3 regions of the Brevundimonas sp. GW821-FHT09G01 genome follow, and region 1 is predicted to be linked to each of the others. Evidence: predicted binding sites of a transcription regulator. Region 1 holds the regulator's gene; each other region holds the start of a gene.

Evidence for each region. The regulator LexA, encoded in region 1, represses DNA repair genes until DNA is damaged. The targets are predictions, from matches to a motif close to ATGTTCNCNANNTGTTCT.
Region 2: uvrA (excinuclease ABC subunit UvrA) is a predicted target of LexA. The motif match lies at 2,011-2,028, and genes of this name have one in related genera.
Region 3: dnaE (DNA polymerase III subunit alpha) is a predicted target of LexA. The motif match lies at 7,161-7,178, and genes of this name have one in related genera.

The regions. Positions count from the first base shown of each region.
Region 1 is NZ_JBWKOL010000001.1:837,833-848,316, reverse strand. It holds gene gltA (citrate synthase) at 1-570, opposite strand, end outside; gene gltX (glutamate--tRNA ligase) at 635-2,059, opposite strand; gene AC07NB_RS04190 (ComEC/Rec2 family competence protein) at 2,121-4,235, shown strand; gene lexA (transcriptional repressor LexA) at 4,216-4,908, opposite strand; gene AC07NB_RS04180 (DUF805 domain-containing protein) at 5,074-5,598, shown strand; gene trpC (indole-3-glycerol phosphate synthase TrpC) at 5,556-6,347, opposite strand; gene trpD (anthranilate phosphoribosyltransferase) at 6,344-7,381, opposite strand; gene AC07NB_RS04165 (anthranilate synthase component II) at 7,383-7,973, opposite strand; gene AC07NB_RS04160 (peptidoglycan-binding protein) at 8,093-8,290, shown strand; gene trpE (anthranilate synthase component I) at 8,266-9,783, opposite strand; gene AC07NB_RS04150 (peptidylprolyl isomerase) at 9,780-10,484, opposite strand, start outside.
Region 2 is NZ_JBWKOL010000001.1:557,673-568,156, forward strand. It holds gene uvrA (excinuclease ABC subunit UvrA) at 1-1,931, opposite strand, end outside; gene AC07NB_RS02755 (group III truncated hemoglobin) at 2,073-2,552, opposite strand; gene AC07NB_RS02760 (hypothetical protein) at 2,605-3,048, opposite strand; gene AC07NB_RS02765 (ABC-F family ATP-binding cassette domain-containing protein) at 3,238-4,848, shown strand; gene AC07NB_RS02770 (EAL domain-containing protein) at 4,845-6,422, opposite strand; gene AC07NB_RS02775 (flagellar basal-body protein FlbY) at 6,476-6,919, opposite strand; gene AC07NB_RS02780 (rod-binding protein) at 6,916-7,212, opposite strand; gene AC07NB_RS02785 (flagellar basal body P-ring protein FlgI) at 7,215-8,321, opposite strand; gene AC07NB_RS02790 (flagellar assembly protein FliX) at 8,505-8,930, shown strand; gene dksA (RNA polymerase-binding protein DksA) at 9,113-9,541, shown strand; gene gltX (glutamate--tRNA ligase) at 9,626-10,484, shown strand, end outside.
Region 3 is NZ_JBWKOL010000001.1:598,634-609,117, forward strand. It holds gene mce (methylmalonyl-CoA epimerase) at 1-194, shown strand, start outside; gene AC07NB_RS02960 (DUF1467 family protein) at 194-460, shown strand; gene AC07NB_RS02965 (DUF3088 family protein) at 470-808, shown strand; gene AC07NB_RS02970 (acyltransferase family protein) at 904-1,914, shown strand; gene proS (proline--tRNA ligase) at 1,976-3,292, shown strand; gene AC07NB_RS02980 (lipoprotein-releasing ABC transporter permease subunit) at 3,289-4,593, shown strand; gene AC07NB_RS02985 (ABC transporter ATP-binding protein) at 4,586-5,296, shown strand; gene AC07NB_RS02990 (hypothetical protein) at 5,375-5,491, opposite strand; gene AC07NB_RS02995 (hypothetical protein) at 5,598-6,041, opposite strand; gene AC07NB_RS03000 (response regulator transcription factor) at 6,262-6,924, shown strand; gene dnaE (DNA polymerase III subunit alpha) at 7,338-10,484, shown strand, end outside.

The sequences.
Region 1 (10,484 bases):
GAAGGGCTGGCCGACGTGGTACTTGTACGCGCGGGCCGCGATGGTCGGCATCTTGGCGATCAGGCGGATGGCCGAGATATTGCGCTGCACCGGATCATGGATGTCCAGGCTGTCGTGGTAGAAGGCCGACAAGGCGCCGACGGTGCCGACCATGATCGCCATCGGGTGGGCGTCGCGGCGGAAGCCTTCGAAGAAGCGGTCGAACTGGGCATGCAGCATGGTGTGCATGGTGATGTTGCGCTCGAAGGCCTCGTATTCCGCGGCCGTCGGCAGTTCGCCGTGCAGCAGCAGGTGGCAGACCTCGATGAAGTTCGACTGCGAGGCCAGCTGGTCGATCGGATAGCCGCGGTGCAGCAGCACGCCGGCGTCGCCGTCGATGAAGGTCAGGGCCGACTCGCAGGCCGCGGTCGAGGTGAAGCCCGGGTCGTAGGTGAAGGCGTCGGTGCCCGCATAGAGCTTGCGGATGTCGATGACGTCGGGGCCGGTCGAACCCGACAGCACCGGCAGATCCACGGTCTTGCCGGCGTAGTTGAGGGTCGCCGTCCCGGCGGGTTTGGCTTGTTCGGTCATTTCAGCCCCTTGTCAGCGGCAGCCTCGCGCGGGGAGGCGGCGGGCCGCGTTTTGTTTGTAAACGTCACTTAGTCTGTTGCAGCGCATCATCCAAGCGCCCGAGGCTTTCTTCGCGTCCCAGGGCCCCCAACGTTTTCGCGATGTCGGGCGATGCGGCCCCGCCGGTCAGGGCCGCGCGCGTGGCCGGGCCGATCTTTCCGAAGCCCACGGCCTCTTCCTCGGCGAAGGCCTTCAGCTCGGCCTCGAGGGCGAAAACGTCCCAGCTTCCGAACAGCTTCAGCCGATCGCGCAGGCGTCCGATGCGCTCGCCGGACTCGCCGGACAGCAGGCCTTGGCCCTTTTCGTCGATGGCGAGGGGCCGGGCGCGCAGCACGAAGGCGGTCTGGTCGGCCAGTTCGAGAATGCTCTTGGCGCGGTCCTTCACGAAGGGCATGGCGCGCAGCAGGCGGACTTCGTCGTCAGGGCCGAGCGTGTGGCCGCGCGACAGGTGGACGTCCAGGGTCAGCTTGGCCAGCCGGTCGTCCTGGGCGAGCCGGATCCAGTGGCTGTTGACGTGGGCCAGCTTGTCGAAGTCCAACCGCGCGGGCGCCTTGCCGACGCCGCCCAGGTCGAACCAGGCCTGGGCCTGTTCATCGGAGAACAGCTCGTCGTCGCCGTGGGCCCAGCCGAGGCGGGCCAGGTAGTTGCGCATGGCCTCGGGCAGATAGCCCATCTCGGCGTATTCGTGCACCGCCTGGGCCCCATGCCGCTTGCTGAGCTTGGCGCCGTCCGGGCCGTGGATCAGGGGGATGTGGGCGAAGGTGGGCCGGGTCCAGCCCAGGGCGTCATAGATCAACGATTGACGAGCGGCGTTGTTCAGGTGGTCGTCGCCGCGGATGACGTGGGTCACGCCCATGTCGTGGTCATCGACCACCACGGCCAGGTTGTACGTCGGGGCGCCGTCCGACCGCAGAATGACCAGATCGTCCAGCGAGGCTGTCTCCCAGCGCACCGAACCCTGCACCGCGTCGTCCACGACGACGGGCGCGTCCGCCGGGCGGCGGAAGCGGACGGTGTGCGGCTTCAACAGGTCATCGACCGTGGGCGTCCGGTCGCGCCACGGCGACTCGAAGGGGCGGCCCTCGGCCTTGGCCTGGTCACGCAGGGCGCCGGTCTCTTCGGCGGTCAGGAAATCCCGGTAGGCGTGGCCGGTCTCCAGCAGGATGTTGGCGACCTCGCGGTGACGGTCGGCGCGCGCGAACTGAAACACCGGCTCCTCGTCGGCGAACAGCTCCAGCCAGGCCATGCCGTCGAAAATGGCCTTCACGGCCTCGTCGGTCGAGCGCTCGCGGTCAGTGTCCTCGACGCGCACGAGAAACTTCCCGTTGTGTCGCCGTGCATACAAATAGTTGAAAAGCGCCGTCCGGGCGCCCCCTATGTGCAGGAAGCCGGTGGGCGAGGGGGCGAAGCGGGTGACCACTTCGGAAGTCGGGGCGGAAGAGGAGGTCATTTCAGGTCGGTCCGATCGGGTCGCCCTTATACCCCCGCCTGCCGCAAAGCCTAGCGCCCGGGTGAGGATCGCGGGTTTCCTGCGCGCCCAGATCAAGGCGCAGACCCTGCGCTGGCGACTGTGGACGCCGGTGGCGTTCGGCGCGGGCTGCGCGACCTATTTCGCCTTCAAGGCCGAGCCGCCGCTGTGGCCGCTGCTGGCCTTTGCGGGTCTGGCTTCGCTGGCTTGGCTCATGGGGCGGCGGCTGCATGCGGCGCGTGTGGTCAGCCTGTGCCTGCTGATGCTGGCCTGTTTCGCCCTCGGACTGGCGGCGGCCAAGCTGCGCACCGACGCCGTCAGCGCGCCCATAGCGCCCGCCATGGACGGGCCGACGGTGATCGAGGGCTGGGTGGTGGATGTCGACAGCCCCGGCGCGGCGGGGCCGCGCATCATCGTCGCCCCGGTGCGCATCCGCGGGCTTGAGCCGGAGCAGACGCCCGTGCGTATCCGCGCGACGGTGAAGGGCGTGGCGCCCGAGCCCGGCGAGGCCGTGCGCCTGTTCGCCATCCTCAATCCGCCGCCCGCGCCCGCCAGCCCCGGGGCCTATGATTTCGGCCGCACGGCCTTCTTTCAGAGGATCGGCGGGGTGGCGTTCGCGCTCGGCGAGACGCGGACGGCGGTCCTGTCCGAGGCCCCGTGGCGGCTGCGCCTGGTGATGTGGGTCAACGCCATGCGCTTCGACCTGGCCCAGCGGATCGTGGCCCGGCAGGGCGAGCGCGCGGGCGGGGTGGCGGCGGCCATGACCACGGGCCACGAGGCCTGGCTGGATCCCGCCGAAGTCGATGTCATGCGCGATTCCGGGCTGGCGCACATCCTGTCGATCTCGGGCCTGCACATGGCGGTGGTGGGCGGCTTCGCCTTCTTTCTGGTGCGGCTGCTGATCGCGGCCTGGCCTTGGCTGGCGCTACGCGTGCCGGGCAAGAAGGCGGCGGCCGTCGCGGGCCTGCTGGCGGTCGGGACCTATCTGGTGGTGTCCGGCGCGCCGCCGCCGGCGGAGCGGGCCGCGGTGACCGCCTCCATCGCCTTCCTGGCGGTCCTGCTGGACCGGCAGGCGATCACCATGCACGCGCTGGCGGTGGCGGCCCTGGTGGTCCTGCTGCTCCAGCCCGAGGCCATCGTCACACCCGGCTTCCAGATGTCCTTCGCGGCCACGGCGGCGCTGGTCGCTCTGGTCGAGGCCTGGCCGCACCGTCCCAGGGAGATTTCGACGCCGTGGCCGATCCTGATGGTGCAGCGGACCGGCGCCTGGGTCGGGGCGGCGGTGCTGGCCAGTCTGGTGGCGGGGGCGGCGACAGGGCCGTTCGCCATGCAGCATTTCAACCGCTCGGCCATGTACGGGCTGGCGGCCAATCTGGCGACGGCGCCGCTGTCGGACTTCCTGATCATGCCCGCCCTGGCCCTGGGCGCCCTGCTGGAGCCGATCGGGCTGGGCGCGCCCTTCCTGTGGCTGGCGGCGCGGGGCATCGACCTGATGCTGGCCATCGGTGAACGGGTTGCGGGTTTGCCGGGTGCAGTGCGGACCATCGCCAGCGCGCCGGACATCGTCCTGCCCATCGCCTTCCTCGGGGTGCTGTTCTGTTGCCTGTGGCGCGGGCCGCTGCGGTGGCTGGGCCTGCCGTTGGCCTGCGCGGTGCTGATCTGGCCGCGCGACCCGGCGCCGGACCTGTGGATCGGCGACGCCGGCACGCAGGCGGCCTTTGTTCAGGACCGGCAGGCCGTGATCGTCCGGCCCGGCGTGCGCCAGTTCGCGGTCGATGTCTGGACCCGGCGGCGCGGGCTGCAGGCGGTCGATCGGCCCGCGGAACGCTGGACCTGCGGCCGGTTCTCCTGCGCGCCGGAGACCTCCGGTCCCGCAGCCCTGTGGTGGGGCCGCCGCGCGCCGTCGGCGGAGCAGCTGGACGCCCTGTGCCGGTCAGCGCCGGTCGTCAGCGTGCGGGGCGAACTGGCCGCGCTTCCGCCGTCCTGCGAAGGGCGGCTGGTGCTGGACGGGCTGGACTACGCCCGGGGCGGGGCGGTGGAGCTGAAACGCGAAGGGCCCGCCGCGGCGAACCGCTGGCGAGCCCTGTGGGTGTCAGATGTGCGTGGCGATCGGCCGTGGAGCCGGTTCGGCGACGCGCTTAGTGATACCGGCGGATGAGGCCGACCAGCTTGCCCTGAACCGCGACCTGGTCCGAGCCGTAAATCTTGGTCTCGTAGTTGCGGTTGGCGGGCTCCAGCGCGATGGAGGCGCCCTTCTTGCGCAGGCGCTTCAGCGTGGCCTGTTCGCCTTCGACCAGGGCCACGACGATCTCGCCGGACGAGGCGTTCTCGGTCGATTTGATGATCACCAGATCGCCGTTGAGGATGCCGGCCTCGATCATCGAGTCGCCCTCGATCTCGAGCAGATAATGCTCGCCGGAGCCCAGCATGGCCTCCGGCACCGGATAGCGGGCGGTCTCGTGCTCGATGGCGTCGATGGGCGTACCCGCCGCGATCTTGCCCATCAGCGACAGTTCGCGGGTGTCGTTCGCCGGTTCGGCGGCCTGCGGACGGCCGCCGCCCTCGATCACGCCCGGCTTGAAGCCCGCATGACCGCGCGGCGCGCCCTGCGTCGCCTGTTCCGGCAGCTTGGTGACCTCCAGCGCACGGGCCCGGTGGGCGAGGCGGCGGATGAAGCCCCGTTCCTCCAGCGCCGTGATCAGGCGGTGGATGCCCGACTTGGACGCCAGATCCAGCGCCTCCTTCATCTCGTCGAAGGACGGAGACACGCCGGTCTCCTGAATCCGCTCGTGGATGAACATGAGCAGTTCGTGCTGTTTGCGCGTGAGCATGACGTCCTCGAGGCGAATCCGGTTTCCAGAACGCTAGCGGAACAAACCGCAAACGTCCAGAAACTGTTCCTGAGGTGTTCCGGTTAAGGCAGGGTTACCGAAGCGGCGCCATTGCGAACCCAAGACGGCGATGACACGACAGGGGCCAAGCTGCGGGAGGCGAAGATGCGAGAGAGGCTGAACGACGCCTGGCGATCTGTCCTGGACTCCACGACCGGCATGATGCGGTTTCGGGGCCGTTCGCGGATCGTGGACGTCTTCCATCTCTGGATCGCCATGGTTCTGGTCCAGCTGATCGCCCTGGCGCTGATCACTCCATTGGCGTGGGACGTGAGCTGGTGGGTCGGCGCGACGGTGAAGACGCTGGTCTGCCTGCCGTTCATCGCCCTCTTCTGCCGCCGGCTGCACGATCAGGGCCTGTCGGGCTGGTTCACGCCGATCATCCTGCCGCTACCGGCGGTGGGCCTGTATCAATCCTACCGGGCGACCTTCGCGGTCCTGAACCCGCAATGGCTGACCGAGCGGTCGTTCGTTCAGGGCCTCGAGTTGTGCATGATGGTGCTGGCGCTGACGTTCCTGATACTGCTGCTGCGGCCGGGTCAGAAGGGTGCGAACCGGTATGGGCCGGATCCGCGCGAAGCGGCCGATCAGGCCAGCAGCGCCCGGGTCGCCGCTTCCACGTCGTCCTGACGCATCAGGCTTTCGCCGACAAGGATGGCCTGGGCGTGGGCGTCGCTGACCTGCTGCACGTCGTCCGGGGTGAAGATGCCGCTCTCGGCTACCAGCAGGGCGCGGACGGGGCTGAGCATGGCCAGCCGCTCGGTGGTCTCCAGATCGACCTCGAAGGTCCGCAGCGACCGGTTGTTCACCCCCACCAGATCGCCGCCCAGCTTGCAGGCGCGGGCCATCTCGGCCTCGTCGTGGGTCTCGATCAGGGCGTCCATGCCGAAGCGTTCGGCCTCTGACAGCAGTTCAGCGGCCAGCGTGTCGTCGATCATGGCCAGGATGATCAGGATGCAGTCGGCGCCCAAGGCCCGGCTCTCGGCCACCTGCCAAGGATCGACCAGGAAGTCCTTGCGCAGGCAGGGCAGGGCGACCGCGTTCCGGGCGGCGGCCAGATAGGCGTCGTCGCCCTGGAAGCTGGGGCCGTCGGTCAGCACGGACAGGCAGGTCGCTCCGCCGCGCTCATAGGCCTTCGCCAATGCCGGCGGATCGAAATCGGCGCGGATCAGTCCCTTGGACGGGCTGGCCTTCTTGATCTCGGCGATCAGGGCCGGGCGACCGGTCTCGATGACGTGGTTGTCCAACGCGGCGCGGAAGCCGCGCGGGGCGGAGACGAGGGCGGCGCGCGCCTCGACCGCGTCCTGCGACAGGGCGGCCTTGCGGGCGGCGACGTCCTCGCGCTTGTAGGCGGCGATGCGGTCCAGCACGTCGGTCACGCCGGCTCCTCTTCCTCGATGGGGGTGTTGGTGGCGGCGACCAGTTCGGCCAGGGCCTTGGCCGCGCGACCGTCGTCGATGACGGCGGCGGCCTGGGCCGCGCCCTCGGCCAGGTCGGCGGCCTTGTCGGCCACGACCAGCCCGGCGGCGGCGTTCAGCAGCACCACGTCGCGATAGGCGCCCTTGGCCCCGTCCAGCAGGGCGGTCAGGGCGGCGGCGTTCGCCTCGGCGTCGCCGCCGCGGATTGCAGAGAGGTCGTGGCGGGCCAGTCCGGCGTCCTCGGGCGTGACGGTGAAGCGGCGCACGGCGCCATCCTTCCATTCGGCCACCTCGGTCTCGCCGGTGACGGTCAGTTCGTCCAGGCCCTGGCCGTGCACGGTCCAGGCCCGCACGGCGCCCAGGCGGCCCAGCACCTCGGCCAGGGGCTCCAACAGACGGGGATCGTAGACGCCCATCACCTGCCGCTTCGCCTGGGCCGGATTAGACAGCGGGCCCAGCAGGTTGAACACGGTGCGGAAGCCGATCTCGGCCCGCACCGGCCCGACGTGGCGCATGGCGCCGTGGTAGGAGGGGGCGAACAGGAAGGCGATCCCCGCCCGGTCCAGCGCGCGCAGCTGCTGGGCCTGGCCGGCCTGCAGATTGACCCCCAGCACCGCCAGCACGTCGGAGGAGCCGGACTTCGAGCTCAGCGCCCGGTTGCCGTGCTTGGCGACCTTCAGGCCCGCGCCCGCCAGCACCAGCGCCGCCGCCGTGGAGATGTTGAAGGTGTGCTGGCCGTCGCCGCCGGTGCCGCAGGTGTCGATGACATCCCAAGGGTGATCCAGCGTCAGGGCCGCCTCGCGCATGGCGGTGGCGAAGGCCGCGATCTCGCCCACCGTCTCGCCGCGGATGCGCAGGGCGGTGACGGCGGCGGCGACCTGGGCCGGGGTCGGCTCGCCGCGCAGGCAGGCGGCGAAGAAGGCGTGCGCCTCGGCGTCCGACAGGGTCTTGCCGTCGACCAGCTTGGCCAGCAGGGGCTTGAAGGTGTCGGCCACCTCAGACCATCGCCCGGCGCTTCACGCCCGCGAGGTCCAGGAAGTTGGCCAGCAGGTCGTGGCCGTGTTCGGTGGCGATCGATTCCGGATGGAACTGCACGCCGTGAATGGGGCGGGTCTTGTGGGCCAGGCCCATGATCTCGCCGTCGGCGGTCCAGGCGGTGACCTCCAGCACGTCCGGCAGGGTCTCCCGCTTCACCGCCAGCGAGTGGTAGCGCGTGGCCGTGAACGGCGAAGGCAGGCCGCGGAACACGCTCTTGCCCTCGTGAAGGATCGGCGAGGTCTTGCCGTGCATCAGGGCCTTGGCGCGGATCACATCGCCGCCGAACGCCTGACCCATCGCCTGATGGCCCAGGCAGACGCCGAAGATCGGCATGTCCAGAGGCGCGGTGTCGATCAGGGCCAGGCAGACGCCGGCCTCGTTGGGCGTGCACGGACCGGGCGACAGCAGCACGGCCTCGGGCTTCAGGGCCCAGGCCTCCGCGGCGGTCAGGTCGTCGTTGCGCACGACGCGCGTCTCCGCGCCCAACTCCGCCAGGTAGTGGACGAGGTTGTAGGTAAAGCTGTCGTAGTTATCGACGACGAGGATCATGACTTGGCTTCTAGGGACTACGGCCCGCCGCGCCAAGCGCCCAAGGCGTCTCAGGAGGCCGGTAAGACTGCGTTAACCGTATTGGATCGAATTGGGACTCTTCGAACGGGGAGGCTCGAATGGCCGACGGCATCCAGAAGGCGCGTATCCTGCTGACCGATCCCGCGGCGACGCGGAGCAGCCCATGGCCCGCGCTCGGCGCGGCGGCCCTGGCCGCGACGGCGGCGGTGCTGATGGCCGGGGTGATGATCCTCGGGCCGGGCGTCCGCTTCCAGGACGCACCGCCGATCGATCAGGCCCTGTTGCCGAACGGATAGCGCCAGGCCTCGTCCGCCGCCCGCATGGGCGCGCGCGCCTTGGCCCGGGTTTCGGCATATTCCGCCGCCGGATCGCTGTCGGCGACGACGCCGGCGCCCGCCTGCACATGGATCTGGCCGTCGGCGAACAGGGCGGTGCGCAGGACGATGCAGATGTCCGCCTCGCCGCCCGCCGAAATATAGCCCACGCCGCCGCCGTAGCCGACGCCGCGCTTCACCTCTTCCAGCTCGTCGATGATCTCCATCGCCCGCACCTTCGGCGCGCCCGACAGGGTGCCGGCGGGCAGGGCGGCCAGCAGGGTGTCGACCGCGTCCAGTTTGGGATCGGCCATGCCCTGCACATCCGAGACGATGTGCATGACCGAGCTGTAGCGCTCGACCTTGAAGCTTTCGGTGACCTCGACCGTGCCCGGCGCGGACACCCGGCCCACGTCGTTGCGGCCCAGGTCCAGCAGCATCAGGTGCTCGGCCCGCTCCTTGGGATCGGCCAGCAGCTCGGCCTCCAGCGCCCGGTCGGCCTCGGGCGTCTCGCCGCGCGGACGGGTGCCGGCCAGCGGACGGATGGTCACCCGGCCGTCCTTCAGCCGGACCAGGATCTCCGGGCTGGACCCGGCCAGCTGGAAGTCGCCGAAGTCGAGGAAGAACAGATAGGGCGAGGGGTTCTGACGTCGCAGGGCGCGGTAGAAGGCCAGCGGGTCCGCGTCCCACGGCGCCGAGAAGCGGTGGCTGAGTACGACCTGGAAGATGTCGCCGGCGGCGATGTACTCCTTGGCCCGGGCGACCATGACGCCGAAGGCGGCTTCATCGACCGGCGAGACAAAGGCGGGGCCGGCGGCCTCGACCGGCGCGGGCAGGGCGGGCAGGGGCGTGCGCAGGTCAGCCTCGAACCGGTCCAGACGCTCGACGGCGGCGTCCCAGGCGGCGCGGGCGTCCTGTCCGCTGTCCGGATAGGCGGCCGAGACCAGGACGATCTCGTGCTTCACCGAATCGAAGATGCCGACGATGGCGGGACGGGTCAGGACCGCGTCGGGCAGGTCCAGCGGGTCCGGGTTGGGCGCGCCCAGCGGCTCCAGGAGGCGGACCATGTCGTAGCCGAACACTCCGAACAGGCCCGCGGCCATGGGCGGCAGGTCCTCGGGCAGTTCAAAGCGCGAGGCGGCCATCAGGGCGCGCAGCGAGGCCAGCGGATCCTCGCCGTCGGGAGCGTAGCGGTCGGCCGCGATATCCGCGCCGCGGGCCGTCTCCGGCCGGCGGTCGCGGCAGCGCCAGACGACGTCGGGCTCGCGCGTGATGATCGAATAGCGGCCGTTGACGGCGCCGCCCTCGACCGACTCCAGCAGGAAGGCGTGGGACCGGCCCCGCCCGACCTTCAGAAAGGCGGAGACGGGAGTCTCCAGATCATCGACCAGCCGGCGGACGACCACCTGCGGCCGGCCCGAGGACCAGCCGTCGCGGAAGTCGGAGAAGGCGGCGGAGAGGTCCGCCGTCGTCATTGCGCCGGGGCGGGGGCCGGACCGCGCGGAGCGGCGGCTCCAGCGGCGCCGCCGGCCGGGGTCGCCGGGGCGACTTCCGACAGGCCCAGGGCCAGGCGGGCCTGCGGTTCGCTGAAGGTGGCGTTCACGCGGGCCGCGGCGGCCTTGATGGCGGCCTCGCCGACGGCGTTCAGGTTGTCCCCGGCCATACGGGCCCGGAACTGGTCCGCGGGGCCGGCGGCCAGGGTCGGGTTGGGCGCCGTGATCGCGTCCGTACGGCCGATGACGAAGCTGTCGGCGGCCTGCTGCTGGGAGAAGACCTGGCCGCGCGGCGTGGAGAACAGGCCCTGGACGACGCCCTGGCCCGCGGACTGGTCCTGGGCGCCGATGTTGGCGGCGGTCTGCAGCGTGGCGCCGGCCGAGCGGGCGACGGCGGCCATGTCCTCGCCGCCGCGGATGCGGCCGGCCAGGGCGTTGGCGCGGGCGTTGAGCAGGCGGTTGTTCTCGCGGGCGATCCAGTTGGCGGCCAGTTCGGAGCGGAAGCTGGGGTTGCTCAGCGAGGGCAGGGCCGGGGGCACGATCTCGTTGATCCGGACGACGAAATATTCGCCCTGACCGGCTTCCATGACTTCGCTCTCGCCGTTGCGGCCGAGCTTCCACATCGCTTCCAGCAGTTGGGGCGGCGCGCGGAAGTTCGGCTGCTGAATGCTGCGGCCGTCCTG
Region 2 (10,484 bases), 280 kb from region 1:
CCGCCGGGGATCTCGCCGGTGACGTTCTTCAGATTGTTGCCGGTGGCGCCGCTGATCTTCAGCATCTTCTTGCGGTCGACCGGACGGCGGCCGTCGACCGGCAGTTCGATCTCGCGCTCGCCGGTCAGGTATTTGCCGGTCAGGGAGTTCGGATTGGCCATGACGTCGGCGGGCGTGCCCTCGGCGCAGACCTGGCCGCCGTGGACGCCGGCCGCGGGGCCCATGTCGATGACGTAGTCGGCGGTCAGGATCGCCTCTTCGTCATGCTCGACCACCAGGACCGAATTGCCCAGGTCGCGAAGCCCCCTGAGGCTTTCCAGCAGGCGAGTGTTGTCGCGCTGGTGCAGGCCGATGGAGGGTTCGTCCAGCACGTAGAGGACGCCGGTCAGGCCCGAACCGATCTGCGAGGCCAGGCGGATGCGCTGGCTCTCGCCGCCGGACAGGGTGCCCGAGGCCCGCGAGAGGCTGAGGTAGTCCAGGCCGACGTTGTTCAGGAACCGCAGGCGATCCGAGATTTCCTTCAGGATGCGGCGGCCGATCTCCAGCTGCTTTTCGGTCAGCTGGTCGGGCAGGGCGCTGACCCACTCGTAGGCCTTCTTGATCGACAGCCAGGACACCTCGGCGATGTCCTCGCCGGCGACCTTGACCGCCAGGGCCTCGGGCTTCAGGCGCTTGCCGCCGCAGGCCTCGCACGGGGTCTCGGACTGGAACCGGCCCAGCTCCTCGCGCACCCAGGCCGAGTCCGTCTCGCGCCAGCGCCGCTCCAGGTTCGGCAGAACGCCTTCGAAGGCCTTGGAGGTCTCGTACTTCCGGGCGTTGTCGTCGTAGGTGAATTTGATCTTCTCGCCGCCCGAGCCGTGCAGGATCACGGTCTGGGCCTTGCCCGGCAGCTCGCGCCACGGTTTGTCCATCGAGAAGCCGTAGTGGGTCGACAGCGACTGCAGCGTCTGGGTGTAGAGGGGCGAGGGACCGCGCGACCAGGGGGCGACGGCCCCGCCGTGCAGGGTCTTGTCCTTGTCCGGCACCACCATGTCGGCGTCGAAGGCCAGCTTGACGCCCAGGCCGTCGCAGACCGGGCAAGCGCCGAAGGGATTATTGAACGAGAACAGCCGCGGCTCGATCTCGCTGATGGTGAAGCCCGAGACCGGGCAGGCGAACTTCTCGGAGAAGGTGATGCGCCGCGGGCCGGTCTCGCCTTCCATGGTGTTGGCCCATTCGGCCACGGCGATGCCTTCGGCCAGGCCCAGCGCGGTCTGCAGGCTGTCGGCGTAGCGGCTCTCAAGCCCCTGTTTGGTGACGATGCGGTCCACGACGATGTCGATGTCGTGCTTGAACTTCTTGTCCAGCGCCGGGGCGTCCTCAATGGCGTAGAACTCGCCGTCGATCTTCACGCGCTGGAAGCCCGAGCGCTGCCACTCGGCCATCTCCTTCTTGTACTCGCCCTTGCGGCCACGAACGACCGGAGCCAGCAGCAGGATGCGCTCGCCATCGGCCAGCGCCGTCAGCTTGTCGACCATCATGGAGATGGTCTGGCTCTCGATCGGCAGGCCGGTGGCGGGCGAATAGGGCACGCCGACCCGCGCCCACAGCAGGCGCATGTAGTCGTGGATCTCGGTCACCGTGCCGACCGTCGAGCGCGGGTTCTTGGAGGTCGTCTTCTGCTCGATGGAGATGGCCGGCGACAGGCCCTCGATCAGGTCCACGTCGGGCTTGCCCATCAGCTCCAGGAACTGGCGGGCGTAGGCGCTGAGCGACTCGACGTAGCGGCGCTGACCCTCGGCGTAGATGGTGTCGAAGGCGAGCGAGCTTTTGCCCGAGCCGGACAGGCCGGTCATGACCACCAGCTTCTCGCGCGGAATGTCGAGATCGACGCCCTTGAGATTGTGTTCGCGCGCGCCGCGCACGCGGATGAAGTTGTGCTTTTCGGTCATGGAATCCGGGAACGCGGAGAGGGCCGGGCAGGGTCCGGCGCGACAACGCTATATGGGGGATGTTTCGCTGAGATCAGCAAGAACATTATAGGAACTGGCGGCCGCCGGCGCCAGACTGCTGACAGCAGGTGGCAGCAGTCCTCAATCCCGGGGCGTCCACGGCCGTCGGTAGCGCTCGCCGGACCCCAGCAGGACGCTGTTCGCATTGGCCACGCCCAGCTCCAGGCTTTCGGCGATCCGGCGCGCCCGTTCCATGAAGTGGGCGGCTGCGACGGGCGGGCAGACCTCCCGCGTCGTCTCCTCGAACAGGGCCAGCCAGCGGTCAAAATGCGTCGCATCGATGGGCAGGGGCAGGTGCTTCGGCATCGGGCGGCCCTGATAGACGCCGGTCGACAGCGCCACCGACGACCAGAACAGCTTCATCTGCGCCAGGTGCGGGCCCCAGTCCTCGACCCGCGCGGCGAAGACTGGGCCGATCAGGGCGTCGTCGCGGACCTTGCCGTAGAAGGTCTCCACCAGCCGGTCGATCATGGCCTCGTCGATGCCGGTCTCGGCGCGAATGCGGTCCGTCGCGGCCTTGCGGCGGGCGGCGAAGGCTTCAGCGGTGTCGGCGTGGGTCATGGCGATCCTCTAGGCCGCCCGAGCCGGCCCGGCCAGACCGTGCGACCCCGCGTCAGTCGGCGATCAGGAAGTCGCCGGCGTTGAACGTCAGGACGCAGCGGGGATCGCCGCCGGACGCATCGACCGAGCAATAGTCGACCCCGACCAGGTTTTTCTGGACCCGGGCGGTCGAGCGGGCGCTGCGACCGTCCTGGGCGAAGCCGGTTCCCATCGCCGCGCTGTGCGGACCCAGGGCGTCATAGAAGCTCCGGGCGAGGGGGCCGGTGCAGGTGAACAGCAGCAGTTCCTCGCCGCCGTCGATCACCTGCCGGTAGGCGCCTGAGCCCGCCGCCTGGCGAATGCACTCGGCGTAGAGGCGGGCGTGGGGTCCGGTGGGCTGTTCCGCGAGCGGGGCGTAGTCGGGCGAGACCGGAGGAACGGCGTCCGGCGTCGAATGAGCACAGGCGGCGGCCGAGAGCAGGGTCGCGGCGACGGCGAGGCGGGCGAAAAGACGCATGGAAGGTCCTCCAGGCCCCCAGCCTTTCACGGTCTCGTCAGCGCCGCCAGAGCGGAAAGGGGTTGCGTGCGGGGCTCCGGGCGCCCATCCTCTTGGCTTCGAGTGAGTTCACTGGAGGCCCGACGATCATGATCAGCACGCTGGAAATCGGTTTCGCCCTTTCCGCTCCTCTGCTGCTCGTGCTCGCCTATGTCCTCGCTCCCAGGCCGAAACCCGTCCGCATCCGCACTCGTGACGCTCGATCGCGTCGCGGCCCGAACGCCTGACGGAACCACCCTATTTTCTGATCTGAGCCTCGTCTTCGGGCGGGAGCGCACCGGACTTGTCGGCCGCAACGGCTCGGGCAAGACCACGCTGCTGCGCCTGATCGCCGGCCTGTCCGCCCCCGCCGAGGGCGCGGTCAGCCGCGTCGGAACCGTCGCCTGGCTGGAGCAGCGCGGCGAGCCCGCGCCCGGCGAGACGGCGGCGGAGACGCTCGGCGCGGCCGCCGCGCTGGCCGTGCTGGCGCGCATTCTGGCGGGCGAGGGGACGGCGGACGATCTCGACGCCGCCGACTGGACGCTGGAGAGCCGCATCGGCGAGGTCCTGGCGGAGGTCGGGCTGCAGGCGCTGGATTTGTCGCCCGAGACGGCCTCGCTGAGTGGCGGCGAGCAGACCCGGCTGCGGCTGGCCGCCCTGCTGCTGGATCCGCCGGACCTGCTGCTGCTGGACGAGCCGACCAATCACCTGGACCGTGACGGACGCGAGCGCATCGCCGAGGTTCTGGGCCGCTGGCCCGGCGGCGTTCTGGTGGTGAGCCATGACCGGGCCCTGCTGCGCCGGATGGACCGCATCGTCGAGCTGTCGAGCGTCGGGGCCGCGGTCTACGGCGGCGGCTACGACCTCTACGCCGAACGCAAGGCCGCCGAGCGGGCCGCCGCCGAGCGGGATCTGGACGCGGCCGGGCGCGAGGCGGCCCGCATCGCCCGCGAAGGTCAGAAGGCCGTCGAGAAGAAGGCCCGCCGCGATCGGGCCGGCCGCGCCTTCGCGATGAAGAAGTCCGAGCCGAAGATCCTGCTGGGGGCCTTGGCCGAGCGCGCGGAGAATTCCGGCGCGCGCGAAAACCGGCTGGCCGAACGCCGGGCCGAGGCGGCGGAGGCGGACCTGGCCGCCGCGCGTGAGAAGGTGGAGCGGGTACGGGCGCTGGATATTCCGATGCCGCCGACGAGGCTGGCGGCGGGACGGACGGTGCTGGAGCTGGACGCCGTCGCCTGGGACGCGCCGGGTGGACGGCGGATCGTGGGGCCGGTTTCGTTGAAGCTGACGGGGCCTGAGCGGGTGGCGGTGACCGGCGCGAACGGCGCGGGCAAGTCGACCCTGCTGAAGCTGATCGCGGGAACGCTGGAACCGACCTCGGGACGGATCGCGCGACCGGTGACCGCGGCCCTGCTGGATCAGGAGGCGGCCCTCCTGCACCCGGACGAGACGCTGGTGGAGGCCTATCGCCGGATCAATCCGGAGGCGACGGCCAACGACGCCCATGCGGCGCTGGCGCGGTTCCTGTTCCGTAACACGGCGGCGCAACGGACGGCGGGAACGCTGTCAGGCGGCGAGCGGCTGAGGGCGGCGCTGGCCTGCGTCACCGGCGGCGTCCGTCCCGCGCAGCTGTTGATCCTCGACGAGCCGACCAACCACCTCGATCTGGACTCGGTCGCGGCGGTGGAGGCGGCCCTGCGCGGCTATGGCGGCGCCCTGGTCGTGGTCAGCCACGATCCGGACTTCCTGGACGCCGTCGGGATCGAGCGGACGCTGGCGCTTTAGCCCCAGCCGGCGACCTCGCCCTTGCGGCGGGCGGGCGTCACGGGCGCGGCGGCGACCGGAGTCTCGGTCGGACGGCCGAACAGCCAGCCCTGGCCGAAGTCGACGCCGAGCGACTTTATCGCCGCCGCCTGCCCCTCGGTCTCGACCATCTCTGCCACGGTGGCGATCTTCAGGTCGCGGCATAGGCCGACCAGATGGGTGGCCAGGGTACGGACCTTGGCGTCGGTCTCGATCTCGCGCACGAAGCCGCCGTCCAGCTTCAGGATGTCGATCGAGAGCTTGTGCAGATAGGTCAGGGAGGCCGCGCCGACGCCGTAGTCGTCCAGGCAGACCTTGATGCCCGCCTCGCGCAGGCCGGCCAGGCGCTGGTTGGCGCCGTCCAGATCGACCACGTCGGCCGTCTCCGTGATCTCGACCATCAGCCGCTTGCGGATGTCCGGGGACGCGGCGGTCATGCGCAGCAGGCCCTCGACATAGCGGCCGTCAGCCAGCGAGGCGCCCGAGACATTGATCGCCGCCTTGACCAGGCCGAAGCCGGGGCGGCGCAGCTGGGTCAGGGCCTTCTCCGCCACCGCCAGATCGAAATCGTCGATCAGGCCCAGTTCCTCGGCCATGGCGATCGGACCGGTCGGGGCGGAGGCCGCGCCGCCGAAGCGGCTCAGGGCCTCGAAATGGTGCACCGCCCGGCTGTCCAGAGCGACGATGGGCTGCCAGACGAGGCTGAAGTCGCGGCTGCGCACGATGGCGCGGAAGCGGTCGGCGTCCTGCACCGTGCGCTGCAGGCGGGCGCTGAACCGGTCGCCGGCGGCCGCGCCGTCCTTCAGGCAGTCCTCCAGCGCGAAACGCAGGGTGCGCACGGCGACGGCGGCCTCGGCCCGACCGATCTCGGCGCGAGTGGCGACCGGCGACAGGTTCACCCCCTCGGCCAGTCCCATGGCGCGGATTTCCTCGGCCAGATCGACGATGTCGGCGGAGTCGCGCATCAGGGCGAAGCGGTCGGGGGCCAGGCGGGCCGCGCTGACGCCGCCGACCGAGGCCAGCTGCAGCCGCGCCTCGATCCGCGCGCCGGCCTTGCGGTGCGGCTCGTCCAGCGCGCCCAGTCCAGGGATCTCAAGGAAGTCGATGGACAGTTCCGGACCGGTGCCGCCGACGGCCAGCAGGGCGCCGAGCCGCTTCAGCAGCCCCCGCGCGTCCAGCAGCGGCTCGGTCTTCGGCGCGACGGCTTGGTAGGCCGCCCCTTGCCAGGCCATGGCGCAGGAGACGAAGGGAGCGAGGTCGGGTAGCAGGAAGGCGCGCAGGACGGCGCGGCGGACCCGATCCTCGCCGGCCAGGACCTCGACCTCGATCGGCGCGGAGCGCACGCCTGGCTTCAGGGCGGCCAGGGCGGCCTTCACGTGCTCAAGGCAGGACTTGCCGAGCAGGGCGCTCAGCCCCTGGCCGGTCCATGCGGCGGCCGGATCGACGCCCGCGACCGGACCCACGCCGATGGCGAAGGTGATCTTGTCCCGATCAAGCTCAAAGAGCACGTCGGAGGAGGCGAAGGCCATGCCGAGAAGGCGCGATTTGATCGTCATTCCGGAGATCTAACGCGCACGACGTTAAAGCCGCCTTTGCACGAACGCCGTTTTCAGGCCGTCCGGTTCAGCGCCACGGCGCGGCCGTCGCCCGCGTTCGCGTGACCCGACGCGCTATAGGCGGAAGGGGAGCCGCGCTGGCTGGCGACCTCGGCGGCGATCGTCTTGACCAGGCCTTCGGAGATGACACGGGCGGCCTCGACGGCGTGGGCGTGGCGCGACAGCACGGCCTCGAACAGCCGGGTCGCCTTGATCAGGGCGTCACGGAGCGGGGCGGGCGCGGCGGCGATGGCGGTCGGATTGGCCTTCAGCTGGGCCGACTCGCGGCGGTAGGCGTTGGCCAGTTCCTGGGTCGCGGCGACCGTGGCGGCGGCGTCCTGCGGCCGGCGCGCCTCGAAGGCCTTCGATTCCTCGATGAGGCAGGCGGTTAGCCGCTCGGTCAGGTCGGTCATCTGCCGAACCCGGGCGGTGGCGTTCACGACTTGAGATTCGGTCATTGTCCCTGTTCCTGCATCTTCAGCATCTGCGCGACGACCTGATCGGCCAGGCCAATCCCGCCCGCCTTGACGGTCTGTTGGGCCATGGCGTCGATCATGAAGCTGCGCCACTGGCCCTCGGCCTCGCCGCCACCGCCGATCCCGTCGGTCTTCAGGCCCTCGAACATCGGCTTGAGCATCTGCGACAGGAAGGACGCCTCGAACTGTTTGGCGGTCTCGCGCATCCGGGCGGTGACCTGCGGCGCGGCCGCGGCGGTCGTGGGCAGGGCGGAGGAGACGGTCAGATCGGTCATGCTCACATCACCTCGATGTCTGCTTGCAGCGCCCCGGCGGCCTTGATGGCCTGCAGGATGCTGATCATGTCGCGCGGGCTGACCCCCAGGGCGTTCAGGCCGTTGACCAGGCTGGAGAGCGAGGTTCCGCCGCCCAGCATGCGCATCTGCACGCCGCGCTCTTCCTCGACGGAGACGTCCGACTGGGGCACGACCACGGTCTGGCCGCCGCGGCTGAAGGGCTCGGGCTGGCTGACTTGCGGGTTCTCCTGCACGGAGACGGTCAGATTGCCCTGGGCGATGGCCACGGTGGAGACCCGCACGGCCTCGCCCATGACGATGACGCCGTTGACCTCGTCGATGATGACCTTGGCCGGGGCGTCGACCTGGACCGGCAGGTTCTCGACCCGGCTGATGAAGCCGGCCATGCCGAAGCCGGTCGGGGCGCGCAGAGCGACCACGGAGCCGTTCTCGGCCAGGGCCGTGTTCGGATAGGACTGGTTGATCGCGGCGGCGACCCGCTGGGCCGTGGTGAAGTCGGGATTGCGCAGCGTCAGCCGCACCTCGTTCATATTGGCCAGTTCGAAGCCGGTCTCGCGCTCGACCGTGGCGCCCGAGGCGATGCGTCCGGCGGTCGGCACGCCGCGCGTGACCGACGAGCCCGAAGCGCCCGAGGCCGAGACCGAGCCGGTCTGGATCGAGCCCTGGGCCACCGCATAGACCTGACCGTCCGCGCCCTGCAGGCCGGTGACGATCAGCGCTCCGCCCAGCAGGCTCTTGGCGTCGCACATGGAGGAGACGTTCACATCGATGCGCGCCCCCGGGGTGGAGAAGGCGGGCAGGTCGGCGGTGACCATGACCGCGGCCATGTTCTTGGTGTTCGCCGTCGAGCCGCGGATGTTGTTGCCCAGCCGCTCGCTCATTCCTTCCAGCGACTGCCGGGTGAAGGGGCAGTTGCGCAGCGAGTCGCCGGTGCCGGCCAGGCCGACCACCAGTCCGTAGCCGACCAGCTGGTTGGACCGAACGCCCTCGATGGCGGCGATGTCCTTGATCCGCGACTGGGCCGTCGCCGGCGCGGCGAATCCGGCCAAAGCGGCGGCGGTCAGGAGGGAGGCGAGCAGTTTCTGCATCGGTCGGAGGTCCGCGAACAGTTGTGCGCCTCGTGATGCCAGCGGCGTGCCAGATGAAAACGTCAGTGAAATCAAAGACAGCGTGGGTCTGTAGCCCGGCGCCGGCGGCAGTTTCTGCCGGGCCGTTAACCAAACGGTGACCTGCGCCGCCTGATGGTCCGGCATGTTCTGGAGTCGCACCGCATGAAGGTCACCGGCGCCACCGGCCCCTCGGCCTCCCAGGGTTCGCGTCCCGCCAGGGCTGCGGGCGGCTTTTCCGTGTCCGGCGGTTCGTCCGCCGCCCCGGCCAGCGCGCCGGCGACCGCGGCTTCGGTCTCGGGCGTCGCCGGCATGAACGCCCTCATGGCCCTGCAGGGGGTCGAGGACGCCACCGAGCGCCGCCGCCGGGCCGTTCGGCGGGGAAGCGGGCTTCTGGACCGGCTGGACGAGCTGAAGCTGGCCCTGCTGTCGGGCGAAGCCGGGGAGGGCGCGCTGGAGCGCCTGAGCCGCACCCTGCGCGAAGACCGCCCGGAAGACGCCGACCCGGCTCTGACCAGCCTGCTGGATCAGATCGATCTGCGCGCCGCGGTTGAACTGGCCAAGGCCGATCTTCGCCGCAACGCAGCGTAAAACGGCATAATCGTCCCCAAAATCACCCGCCACGCGTGTCAGGTGAGGAAGAAATGTCACGGTCACAGTGATCGTTGAACCTTCACAGGTCGCGCGCTCCCGCAAGCCTGTTGCCGCGACTCTTCGTCATCCCTATACGCAGCGGTGCGCCACAGGGGGGCGCTGCTTAGAGCGTGAGTGCGATGAACGCATTGGCGTCTGTGATCGAGCCGGCCGCCTACAGGCCGTCTGACGATGAGCCGTTCATGAACGAACGGCAGCTGGCCTATTTCAAGGGCAAGCTCATGGACTGGAAGGACGATATCCTTCGCGAGTCGAAGGGTACCGTGACCAATCTGAAGGCCGAGACGGAGAACCATCCGGATCTCGTCGACCGGGCGTCTTCCGAATCTGATCGTGCGCTGGAACTGCGTACGCGGGATCGTCAGCGCAAGCTGATCTCCAAGATCGACGAGGCCCTGCGCCGGATCGAGGACGGATCGTACGGCTACTGCGAGGAAACCGGCGAGCCCATCAGCCTGGGCCGTCTTGAGGCCCGCCCGACGGCGACGCTGTCGGTGGAAGCCCAGGAACGGCACGAGCGCCGCGAACGGGTTCACCGCGACGACTGATTCCGGCGGCCCGACGGGCCGTCGGCCTTGACTTGAGGGGCTGCGGGCGCGACCTACCGCGCCTCGCGTTTCAAGGTCGTCTCAATGTCCGTCAAGGTCCGTTTCGCCCCGTCTCCGACGGGTAAGCTGCACGTCGGGAACGTGCGCACCGCCCTGGTGAACTGGATGTTCGCCAAAGGGCAGGGCGGCAGCTTCGTGCTGCGCATCGACGACACCGACCTGGCCCGCTCCACGCCGGAGTTCGAACAGGGCATTGAGGACGACCTGACCTGGCTGGGCATGCTCTGGGATGAGCGCCACAACCAGTCCAAGCGGTTCGACCGCTACGAGGAGGCCGCCGACCGCCTGAAGGCCTCGGGCCGCCTCTACGCCTGCTACGAAACCTCCGAAGAGCTGGATCGCCGCCGCAAGGTGCAGCTGTCGCGCGGCCTGCCGCCGATCTACGACCGCGCCGCTCTGGACCTGACCGACGCCGAAAAGGCCGCCTATGAGGCCGAGGGCCGCCGTCCGCACTGGCGATTCAAGCTGGAAGGCAAGCGCGTCGCCTGGGAAGACCTGGCGCGCGGCCATGCCGAGGTCGACACCGCGTCGATGTCGGACCCGGTGCTGATCCGCGAGGACGGCCTGTTCCTCTACACCCTGCCCTCGGTCGTCGACGACATCGACATGGCCATCACCCACGTCATCCGCGGTGAAGACCACGTCACCAACACCGGCGCCCAGATCGAGATCTTCGAGGCGCTGGGCGGCCCGGTCCCCGCGTTCGCCCACATGCCGCTGCTGGTCGGCGCCGACGGCGCGGCCCTGTCCAAGCGCCTGGGCTCGCTCTCGATCTCGGAGATGCGCGACCTGGGCTACGAGCCGATCGCCATCACCAGCCACCTGGGCCGCATCGGCACCTCGGACCCGCTGGAGGTCGGAACCTCGGTGCAGGCGCTGGGCG
Region 3 (10,484 bases), 240 kb from region 1:
AGCACCACGTCTGTTTCGAGGTCGAGGACATCCTCGCCGCCCGCGACGCCCTCAGGGCCAAGGGCGCGACTATCCTCGGGACGGGCGAACCGCGCATCGGCGCCCACGGAACCCCGATCATCTTCGTCCACCCGAAAGACATGGGCGGCGTGCTGGTCGAACTGATGGAAACCCCCAAGGACGGAGCCCACTGATGTCCTTCCCGATCGGCATACCGACCATCATCGGCATCTATCTCGTCTGCTGGTGGACTGTGCTGTTCGCCGTTCTGCCGATCGGCATGAACCAGCAGGCCCAGGAAAAGCCGACCGACGGCAGCCAGTGGGGAGCGCCGGTCAATCCGCAACTGAAGCGCAAATTCATCACCACCACCTGGGTGTCGGCGCTGGTTTGGCTGTTGATCATGGTGCTGGTCGGCACCGGCTGGATGCCCCTGCCTGACCTCACGCCGCCGGTCTAGGAACGCGCCGTGACTGATCGCCTTTATCTCCTGAACCCCGGCTGGCATGACGACGCCGGCGGCCCCTGGTACTGCCCGGCGGGCGCGATCGTCGAGGGCGTGCTGTCCTTCTATCCGGCCCTGCGCGAGCAGCTGGAAATCAGATACCTGGACCACCCGCGCCCGCGTCCGGCCGTGATCGCCGAGGTCGGGGAGGACCACCAGTCCTGTCCGCTGCTGGTGCTAGACCAGACCTTCGACTGGCCCGAGGCGAACACCAGCGCGGCCACCGGCCGCCGCTTCCTGCAGGACGAGGCCATCATCCCCTATCTGGCGGCGCGTTACGGCATCGGCCTGCCGCACCCCTAGATTGCCCTGCACCGCGCTTTAACCCTTGCCGGTTACATCCCTCGCCGATGGGGGCGGATGAGATCACGCGGGCGGAGGCGCCCAAGAGCCATTTCATGGCCCTGGACGGCCTGCGCGGCGTCGCCGCCTTCGCCGTCCTGGCCCTGCACCTGCCGCCGCTCGACCGGCTGGTCCCTCACGCCTACCTGGCGGTCGATCTGTTCTTCATCATGTCCGGCTTCGTCGTGGCCCACGCCTATGAGCGTCGGCTGCTGGACGGCTGGAGCGTCGGCGCCTTCATCCGCACGCGGATCGTCCGGCTCTGGCCGCTGTACCTGCTGGGCACGGCGATCGGCGCGGCGGTGTTCGCCAGCGTCGCCACTGGCCTCGACGGTTTCGCCGCCCTGGCCGTGCTTATCGCCGCCGCGGTCCTGATGATCCCGCTGCCGCTGGGCGCCGACGTGCAGATCTTCAACCTGAACCGGCCCGCCTGGTCGCTGTTCTTCGAGATGGCCGCCAACATCCTCTATGCGATCTTCGCCCGGCGGCTCAGCGACCGCATCCTGACCATGCTGGTCGCCCTGGGCGCCATCGCCGTGACCACGACCTTCCTGTCCGCCGACAGCGGCTCGCTGGGTCATCATGGCGCGTCCATGGCCGGAGGCGCGGCGCGCATCCTGTTCGCCTTCCCGCTGGGGGTCCTGCTGCACCGGATGTGGGCGGCCGGGCGGCTGACGCTGCACTGGCCCGCCGCCGTGGCGTTCGGCCTGTTCGTGGCCGTGATGCTGCTGCCGGACGTGGCCGGCTGGAACGGCCTGATCGACGCCGCCGCCGTCCTGCTGGTCCTGCCTCTGATCACCGTCTCGGCGATCACCGCCCGTCTGTCGCCGCGCGCGAGCCGGGCCGCCGCCGTCCTCGCCCTGATGTCCTATCCGCTCTACATCCTGCACGGGCCGATCGTGATGGGCTTCGGCCAGATGCTGGGCGAGAGGCCGCTGGCCTCGGCGCTCGGGGGAACCGTCAGCCTGGTCGCCGCATTTGTCGCGGCGCGCTGGTTCGACGGACCGGCGCGCCGGTTGTTGGCGCGGGTGTTGACGCAAAGACAGGCCGCGACCACGACCGCCTAGCTTTCGCCCCTCTGACCCGGCTAAAGCTCCTGTCCCACGCCCGTCTTGCCGGATTCTCCCCATGCGCCTGTCGCGCTACTTCCTGCCCACGCTGAAAGAGGCGCCTTCGGACGCCCAGATCGTCTCCCACCAGCTGATGCTGCGCGCCGGCCTGATCAAACAGGAAGCGGCGGGCATCTACGCCTGGCTGCCGCTGGGCCTGCGGGTGCTGCGCAAGATCGAGCAGATCGTCCGCGAGGAGCAGGAGCGGGCAGGGGCCGTCGAACTGCTGATGCCGACGCTGCAACTGGCTGACCTGTGGCGCGAATCGGGGCGGTACGACGCCTACGGTCCGGAGATGCTGCGCATCACCGACCGTCATGAGCGCGAGCTGCTGTACGGACCGACCAACGAGGAGATGGTCACCGACATCTTCCGCAGCTTCGTGAAGAGCTACAAGGCGCTGCCGCTGAACCTCTTCCACATCCAGTGGAAGTTCCGCGACGAGCGCCGTCCGCGCTTCGGCGTGATGCGCGGCCGCGAGTTCCTGATGAAGGACGCCTATTCCTTCGACCTGGACGAGGCCTCGGCCCGCATCGCCTACAAGCGGATGTTCGCCGCCTATCTGAACACCTTCTCGCGTCTGGGCCTGAAGGCGGTGCCGATGCGCGCCGACACCGGCCCCATCGGCGGCGACCTGAGCCATGAGTTCATCGTCCTGGCCGACACCGGCGAGAGCGAGGTCTTCTGCGACCGCAAGCTGGTCGAGATGGATGCGCCGGGCCACAACCTCAGCGTCGAGCAGCTGGAAGGCGTCTTCGACGCCCGCACGGCCCTGTACGCCGCGACCGAGGAAATGCACGACGCCGCCGCGTTCGAGGCCCAGACCGCCGAGGGCGACCGCCTGTCGGCGCGGGGCATCGAGGTCGGCCACATCTTCTACTTCGGCACCAAATACTCGGCCCCGATGAAGGCCAAGGTCGCCGGCCCGGACGGCCAGGACACCGAGGTCCACATGGGCAGCTACGGCGTCGGCGTGTCGCGTCTGCTGGGCGCCATCATCGAGGCCAGCCACGACGCCGGCGGCATCATCTGGCCGGACTCGGTCGCGCCGTTCGACGTGATGGTGATCAACCTGCGCGCCGGCGACGAGGCCGTCTCGGCCGCCTGCGAAGAGGCCGTGGCCAGGCTGGAAGGCCTGGGCAAGGACGTCCTCTACGACGACACCGACGAGCGCCCGGGCGGCAAGTTCGCCACCGCGGACCTGATCGGCGTGCCGTGGCAGCTGACCATCGGGCCCAAGGGCCTGGCCGACGGCGTGGTCGAGCTGAAGCGCCGCGCGACCGGCGAGAAGATCTCCGTGCCGCTGGACGAAGCGATCGCGAGGCTTGTCGGATGACGAACGCCGCGCCGGCAGTGAAGCCGACGAAGCCCGCCGGTCCCTTCTCCGCCTGGGAGCTGGGGCTGGCGGCGCGCTACCTGAGGGCCAAGCGCAAGGAGGGCGGCATCGCCCTGATCGCGATCATCTCCTACGTCGCCATCGCCCTGGCGGTCATGGCCCTGATCGTGGTGATGAGCATCATGGCCGGCTTCCGCGCCGAGTTGCTGGACCGGATGCTGTCCTTCAACGGCCATATGTACGTCACCGGCGACATCCTGCAGTCGCCCGACCGCGACGCCGCCGTGACGCGGCTGAAGACCGTGCCCGGCGTGACCTACGTCACCCCCATGACCAACGACCAGAGCATCGTCCGCGCCGGCGGGGCGACCACGGGCGCCATCGTCCGCGGCGTCTCCAAGGGCGATCTGGCGTCGATGGAGTACGTCAACTCCAGCCTTGACGACCGCGCGAAACAGACCTTCGGCGTCGGCGCCTACGGCGGCGACAACGTCCTGATCGGCAAGGCCCTGGCCGAGGGGCTGGGCCTGCGCGTCGGCGACCCCATCACCCTTTATTCCCCGACCGGCGCCTCGAGCGCCTTCGGCAGCCTGGGCGGACTGGAGAAGACCTATCGCGTCGGCGGCGTGTTCAGCTCGGGCACCGCCGATTTCGACCAGGCCTTCATCTTCATGCCGCTCGAACAGGCTCAGATCTTCTACGGCAAGGAAGGCCGCTGGGACGTGATCGAGCTCAAGATCGACAAGCCCGACCGGGTCGAGGCCATGCGCATCCCTGTGCAACGCGCCGCCGGCCCCCGCGCCATGGTCACCGACTGGCGCGACCGCCTGGCCGCTTTCTGGGGCGCGCTGAAGGTCGAACGGGTGGCGATGAGCATCATCCTGGGCCTCGTCGTCGCCATCGCCGCGCTGAACATCATTTCCGGCATCGTCATGCTGGTGAAGAACAAGACGCGCGACATCGCCATCCTGCGCACCGTCGGCGCCAGCCAGTCGTCCATGCTGCGGATCTTCTTCGTCGCCGGCGCCATGATCGGCGTGGCGGGCACCCTGACCGGCCTGCTGCTGGGCCTGCTGTTCTGCCTGAACATCGGCGCCATCCAGCATTTCCTGGAATGGGTGTTCCAGACCCAGCTGTTCAACGCCGACGTCTACATGCTGGACGCCGTGCCCGCCCTCGTCGACCCGGTCGATGTCTTCTGGGTCACCGTCTGGTCCTTCTTCATGAGCTGCGTGGCGGGCCTGATCCCGTCCTGGCAGGCCGCCAAGCTCGATCCGGTCGAGGCGCTTCGCTATGAGTAAGGTTGCGGCTCCCGTCCTTTCTGTCCGCGGCCTGACCCGCACCTATGACACCGCCACCGGCGGCCTGACCGTGCTGCGCGGCGTGGATCTGGACATCATGCCGGGCGAGATCGTCGGCCTGATCGGGCCCTCGGGCTCGGGCAAGTCGTCGCTGCTGCACGCCGCCGGCCTGCTGGAGCATCCGACCGAGGGCGAGGTCCGCATCGACGGGGAGGCCGTCGCCGACCTCAGCGACCACGACCGCACCCGCATCCGGCTGGACCGCATCGGCTTCGTCTACCAGTTCCACCACCTGCTGCCCGAGTTCGACGCCCGGGACAACGTGGCCCTGCCGCTGCGTATCGCCGGCCACAAGCTGGCCGTCGCCCGCGCCCGCGCCGAGGAGCTTCTGGTCGCCCTGGGCCTGTCCGAGCGCCTGACGCACCAGCCGTCCCAGCTGTCGGGCGGCGAGCGTCAGCGCGTCGCCGTGGCCCGCGCCCTGGCCAACCGTCCGCGCCTGCTGCTGGCTGACGAGCCGACCGGCAACCTGGACCCGGCCACCAGCCAGACGGTGTTCGAGGCTCTGCACGACGTGGTCAAGCAGACCGGCGTCGCCGCCCTGATCGCCACCCACAACATGGAGCTGGCCGGCCATATGGACCGCGTCTTCGCCATCAAGGACGGGCACCTGGAAGAGCGCCCGGCCGAGAGCCACGAGTACTGAGGGGCAAGGCGGTAGGCAGCCTTCGGGCGCTCTGCCCCTACTGCCTACTGCCTACTGCCTACTGCCTACTGCCTGCTCTCACTTCTTCCCCGGCGGCTGGGTGAACGGCGAGCTGCCCACCGAGATCGGCGGCTTCGGCTTCTCGGCCTTTGGTTTGCGGACTTCCTTGTTGCTGCGTGCTTGACCTTTGGCCATGGCGGCGTTCCCGGGACGCCTGCCGCCGAAAAGGCGGATGACTGGCGGCGTCCCAACCGAGTCTACAGCCGTTCGGCGCCGACCACCCGTACAATCGGGCCAGGCCTCAGTTCAGGCGCAGGTCTGGGAATTCGCTCTCCGAGCGCCATGCCAGCTCCCCTTGGCAGGAGGCGGTCGTTTCGGCCTGCCGAAAGGCGGACCAGCTGAGCAGGCCCCGCAAGCGCACCTGATCGGGGCTCGTGCGCGCCAGCTCCCGGTCGAGCCACTGGCCCTCCACGGGCATCAGCCGCACGCGCGAGGCGGTCGGGCCCGCGAACTCCCGGGCGACGATCGCGCGGCGTTCGATCACCCAATGCTCTCCGGGTCTGTGGCAGCAATCCAGCACCAGCAGCATGGCGTCGATGCAGGGCGTGGCCCCCTCGACCAGATGCAGGCCCCAGGTCTCGGACGCGGCGGTCGTCCCCGTCAGGCTGAACAGCCGCGTCGCTTCGATCTTGAGGTCCAGCAGGCGTTCGCCCTCGGCGTCCCGGCGGATTCGCCACCTGTACATCAGTCGTTCAAGGGCAGACATTGAGCGGGATTTCCGACGCCTTCCAGTCCGATTCCGAACGATCGGGCGATACAGACCGCCCCCACAGCGAGCAATTGCGTGAGACTACGAGGTTACGGCAGCGGACACGGCCCTCTAGTCTGGGCGGCGGTCGATGAGCAGCGACCCAAGCCTCCCTTTTCGGGCAGCCAGTAGAAGGTGCGACAGGATTCCCGATACTTTGTTCCCCGGCGGCAAACCTGATCGCGGCGAGCTCGTTCCCCCCGCCGCCAACCGGTCGCGCCAGACGGACGCGGCGGTCACCAGGGAAATCCTGGTCATCGATGACGACCCCGCGATCCTGCAGACCCTGCTGCTCCTGTTCCGGGAGTCGGGCTACGACCCGGTCGGCTTCTCCGATCCCCTGGACGCCCTGATGTGGGCGTCGGACGCCGACCCGACCTGTATCGTGGTCGACCTGAAGCTGCCGGGCGTCGAGGGCCTGGATCTGGTCGCCGCCTTCTGCGCGCTGGGCCGCCACGCCGTGGTGCTGATCAGCGCCTTCGTGGACGTGACGACCACGGTCGACGCCATGCGCCTGGGGGTCGACAACGTCATCCAGAAGCCGACCAATCCCGACGTCCTCATCGCGGCGGTGAAGCGCGGCCTGGAGGTGCTGAAGACGGCGCCCCGGCAGGAGCTGATGACGTTGACCCGGCGCGAGCGCCAGGTGGCGGAACTGATCGTCGCCGGCCGCACCACCAAACAGATCGCCCAGACCCTGTCCCTCAGCCCCCGGACGGTCGAGTTCTTCCGCGGCAGCCTGCTGCGCAAGACCCAGTCCACCAACTCCGCCGCCCTGGCCTCGACGCTGACCCTGCTCGGCTTCCACCCTCCGGGGTGAGAGGTTGGGCGACCGGGTTGACGTGAACGCAACGAGAACATAGAACATACCCGGAACATCAATCCGGAGGCTGTCATGGCGCGTTGGGTGAGGGAATCGTTGTCGCTGGCCTCGTGCGCCGGCTTCGTCTGGATCGTCTGGCAGGTCGCGCTGATGGTGCCGGCCGCCTGAGCCGGAGTGCAAACAGTGCGATTCTCCGCCTCAGCATTTTCAATGGCTTGAGCTCAGGTTTCGCACTCTTCGCACTGTGTTTTTTACGGTGCGAAACGCACGTCTCCGACGCCGGGCAGGACCTGTCCACAAATGCTCCCCGGCGAGGCTTCGGCGCCGGTCGCTTTCCGGTGTTTCCGGCGGGCCGGATGTGAGACTCGGTTCAGGATGACGGCCAGTCTGAAGAGCGGAGCGAAGACGCGGTGAGCGAAGCGTTGAACAGTCAGGGCTTCGTCCACCTGCGGGTCCGCTCGGCCTATTCGCTGCTGGAAGGCGCGATCAAGGCGGGCAAGGTTCCCAAGATGGCCGCCGACGCGGGCATGCCGGCCGTGGCCGTGGCCGACCGGGTCAATCTGTTCGGCGCGCTGGAGTTCAGCCAGGCGGCCAAGGACGCGGGCGTCCAGCCCATCGTGGCCTGCGCCCTGCCGGTCACCGGCATCGGCGGCCAGGTCGCCGAACGCTGGGCCAAGGTCCCGACCGTGGTCCTGATCGTCCAGAACGAGACCGGCTGGCTGAACCTGTGCCAGCTGTCATCCTCGGCCTTCCTCGACGCCGGGTCGATGGATGACCCGGGCGTGCCGTGGAACAAGGTGGTCGAGCATTCCGACGGCCTGCTCCTGCTGACCGGCGGCCCCGACGGCCCCGTCGATCCCCTGTTCGTGCAGGGCAAGGCAGGGGAGGGGAACGCCGCCCTCAACGAGATGTTCGCCACCTTCGGCGACCGCATGTATGTCGAGCTGCAGCGCCACGGCCTGGCCAGCGAAGCCCAGGGCGAGCGGGGCCTCGTCGCCTGGGCCTATGAGAACGACGTGCCGCTGGTCGCCACCAACGACGTCCACTACGCCAAGGCCTCCCAGGCCAAGAGCCATGACGCCCTGCTGTGCATCGCCGACGGCGCCTTCACCGGCCAGGAGGACCGCCGCCGCATCACCGGCGAGCACTGGTTCAAGACCGCCGCCGCCATGCGCGAGCTGTTCGCCGACCTGCCCGAGGCCTGCGACACCACGCTCGATATCGCCCGCCGCTGCGCCTTCCTGGTCACCACCCGGGCGCCGATCCTTCCCCGCTTCGACACCGGCGCGGGCCGCTCCGAGCCGGACGAGCTGCTGCATCAGGCCCGCGAGGGGCTGAAGCAGCGCCTGACCGAGGTCACGCCCGCCTTCCCCGAGGAGGAGTACTGGACCCGGCTGGAGTGGGAGGTCGGGATCATCACCCAGATGGGCTTCCCCGGCTACTTCCTGATCGTGGCGGACTTCATCAAATGGGCCAAGACCCACGGCATTCCCGTGGGGCCGGGCCGGGGTTCCGGCGCCGGCTCGCTGGTCGCCTGGGCCCTGACCATCACCGATCTGGACCCCCTGCGGTTCGGCCTGCTGTTCGAGCGCTTCCTCAATCCGGAACGCGTCTCCATGCCCGACTTCGACATCGACTTCTGTCAGGAGCGGCGCGAGGAGGTCATCACCTACGTCCAGGAGCACTACGGCAAGGACCGGGTCGCCCAGATCATCACCTTCGGCACCCTTCAGGCCCGCGCCGTGCTGCGCGACGTCGGCCGGGTGCTGCAGATGCCCCTGGGCCAGGTCGACCGCCTCGCCAAGATGGTGCCGGCCAACCCGGCCAACCCGGTCACCCTGGCCCAGGCCATCGAGCTGGAGCCGCGTCTGAAGGAGGCCCGCGACAGCGAGGCCTCGGTGCGCACCCTGCTGGATACGGCGCTGGAGCTGGAGGGGCTGTACCGCAACGCCTCGACCCACGCCGCCGGCATCGTCATCGGCGACCGGCCCCTGACCGAGCTGGTGCCCCTGTATCAGGACCCGCGCTCGGACATCCCGGCCACCCAGTTCAACATGAAGTGGGTCGAGCCGGCGGGTCTGGTGAAGTTCGACTTCCTGGGCCTGAAGACCCTGACGGTGCTGGATCGCGCCCACGGCTATCTGAAGCGCCGCGGCGCCGCGCCCGAATGGAACCAGCTGCCGCTGGACGACAAGCCGACCTATGAACTGATGGCCTCGGGCCAGACCGTCGGGGTGTTCCAGCTGGAATCCCAGGGCATGCGCGACACGCTGCGCAAGATGCGCTGCGGCTCCATCGAGGAGATCACCGCCCTGATCTCCCTCTATCGGCCGGGCCCGATGGAGATGATCGACACCTACATCGACCGGAAGTTCGGCCGCCAGGAAGTCGATTACCTGCACGCCTCGCTGCAGGAGACCCTGTCGGAGACCTACGGCGTCATCATCTACCAGGAACAGGTGATGAAGATCGCCCAGATCCTGGCCGGCTACTCCCTCGGCGAAGCCGACCTTCTGCGCCGCGCCATGGGCAAGAAGAAGAAGGAGGAGATGGACTTCCAGCGCGCCCGCTTCATCAAGGGCGCGTCCGAGAAGGGCGTCTCGGAGCAGCAGTCGGGCGGCATCTTCGATCTGGTGGCCAAGTTCGCGGGCTACGGCTTCAACAAGTCGCACGCCGCCGCCTATGCGCTGATCTCCTTCCAGACGGGCTGGCTGAAGGCCAACCACCCGGTCGAATTCATGGCCGCGTCCATGTCTCTCGATCTCAGCAACACCGATAAACTGGCTGTTTTCTATCAGGATTGCCGTCGCTTCGAGGTGCCGGTCAAGGCCCCGGACGTGAACCGTTCCTCGGCCGACTTCGATGTCGCCTGGGAGGAGGGGGCCGAGGGCGAGAAGACCGGCAGCGTCCTCTACGCCCTGGGCGCCATCCGCAACGTCGGGCTGGAGGCCATGAAGCACCTGGTCGAGGTGCGCGAGACCGGGGGCCGCTTCACCGACATCTTCGACTTCCTGGAGCGGGTCGATCCGAAATTCGTCAACAAGCGGGCGCTGGAGAACCTGGCCCGCGCCGGCGCCTTCGACGGCTTCCACACCAACCGCCGCCAGCTGGTCGAACAGGCCGACAAGCTGATCGCCTATTGCCAGAGCGTGGCCGCCGAGCGCGCCTCGTCGCAGGTCTCGCTGTTCGGCGGCGATCAGGTCGCCGCGGGCCGCCCGCGCCTCACGCCCGTCGAGCCCTGGGTCGGACCCGAAAAGCTGGACCAGGAACTGGCCGCCGTCGGCTTCTACCTGTCCGGCCACCCGCTGGAGGACATGGCGCCGGCCCTCAAGCGCAAGCGCGTCACCTTCGTCGCCGAAGCCACCGCCCTGGCCGAGAGCGGCCACGAGGCGTTCATGATGGCCGGCGTCGTGCGCCGCCGCCAGGAGCGGGCCAGCGCCCGGACGGGGGAGAAGTTCGCCTTCGTCACCTTCTCGGACCCGACCGGCGAGTTCGAATGCCTGTTCCCGCCGGAACAGCTGCGCAAATGCCGCGAGGTGCTGGAGACCGGCGCCTCG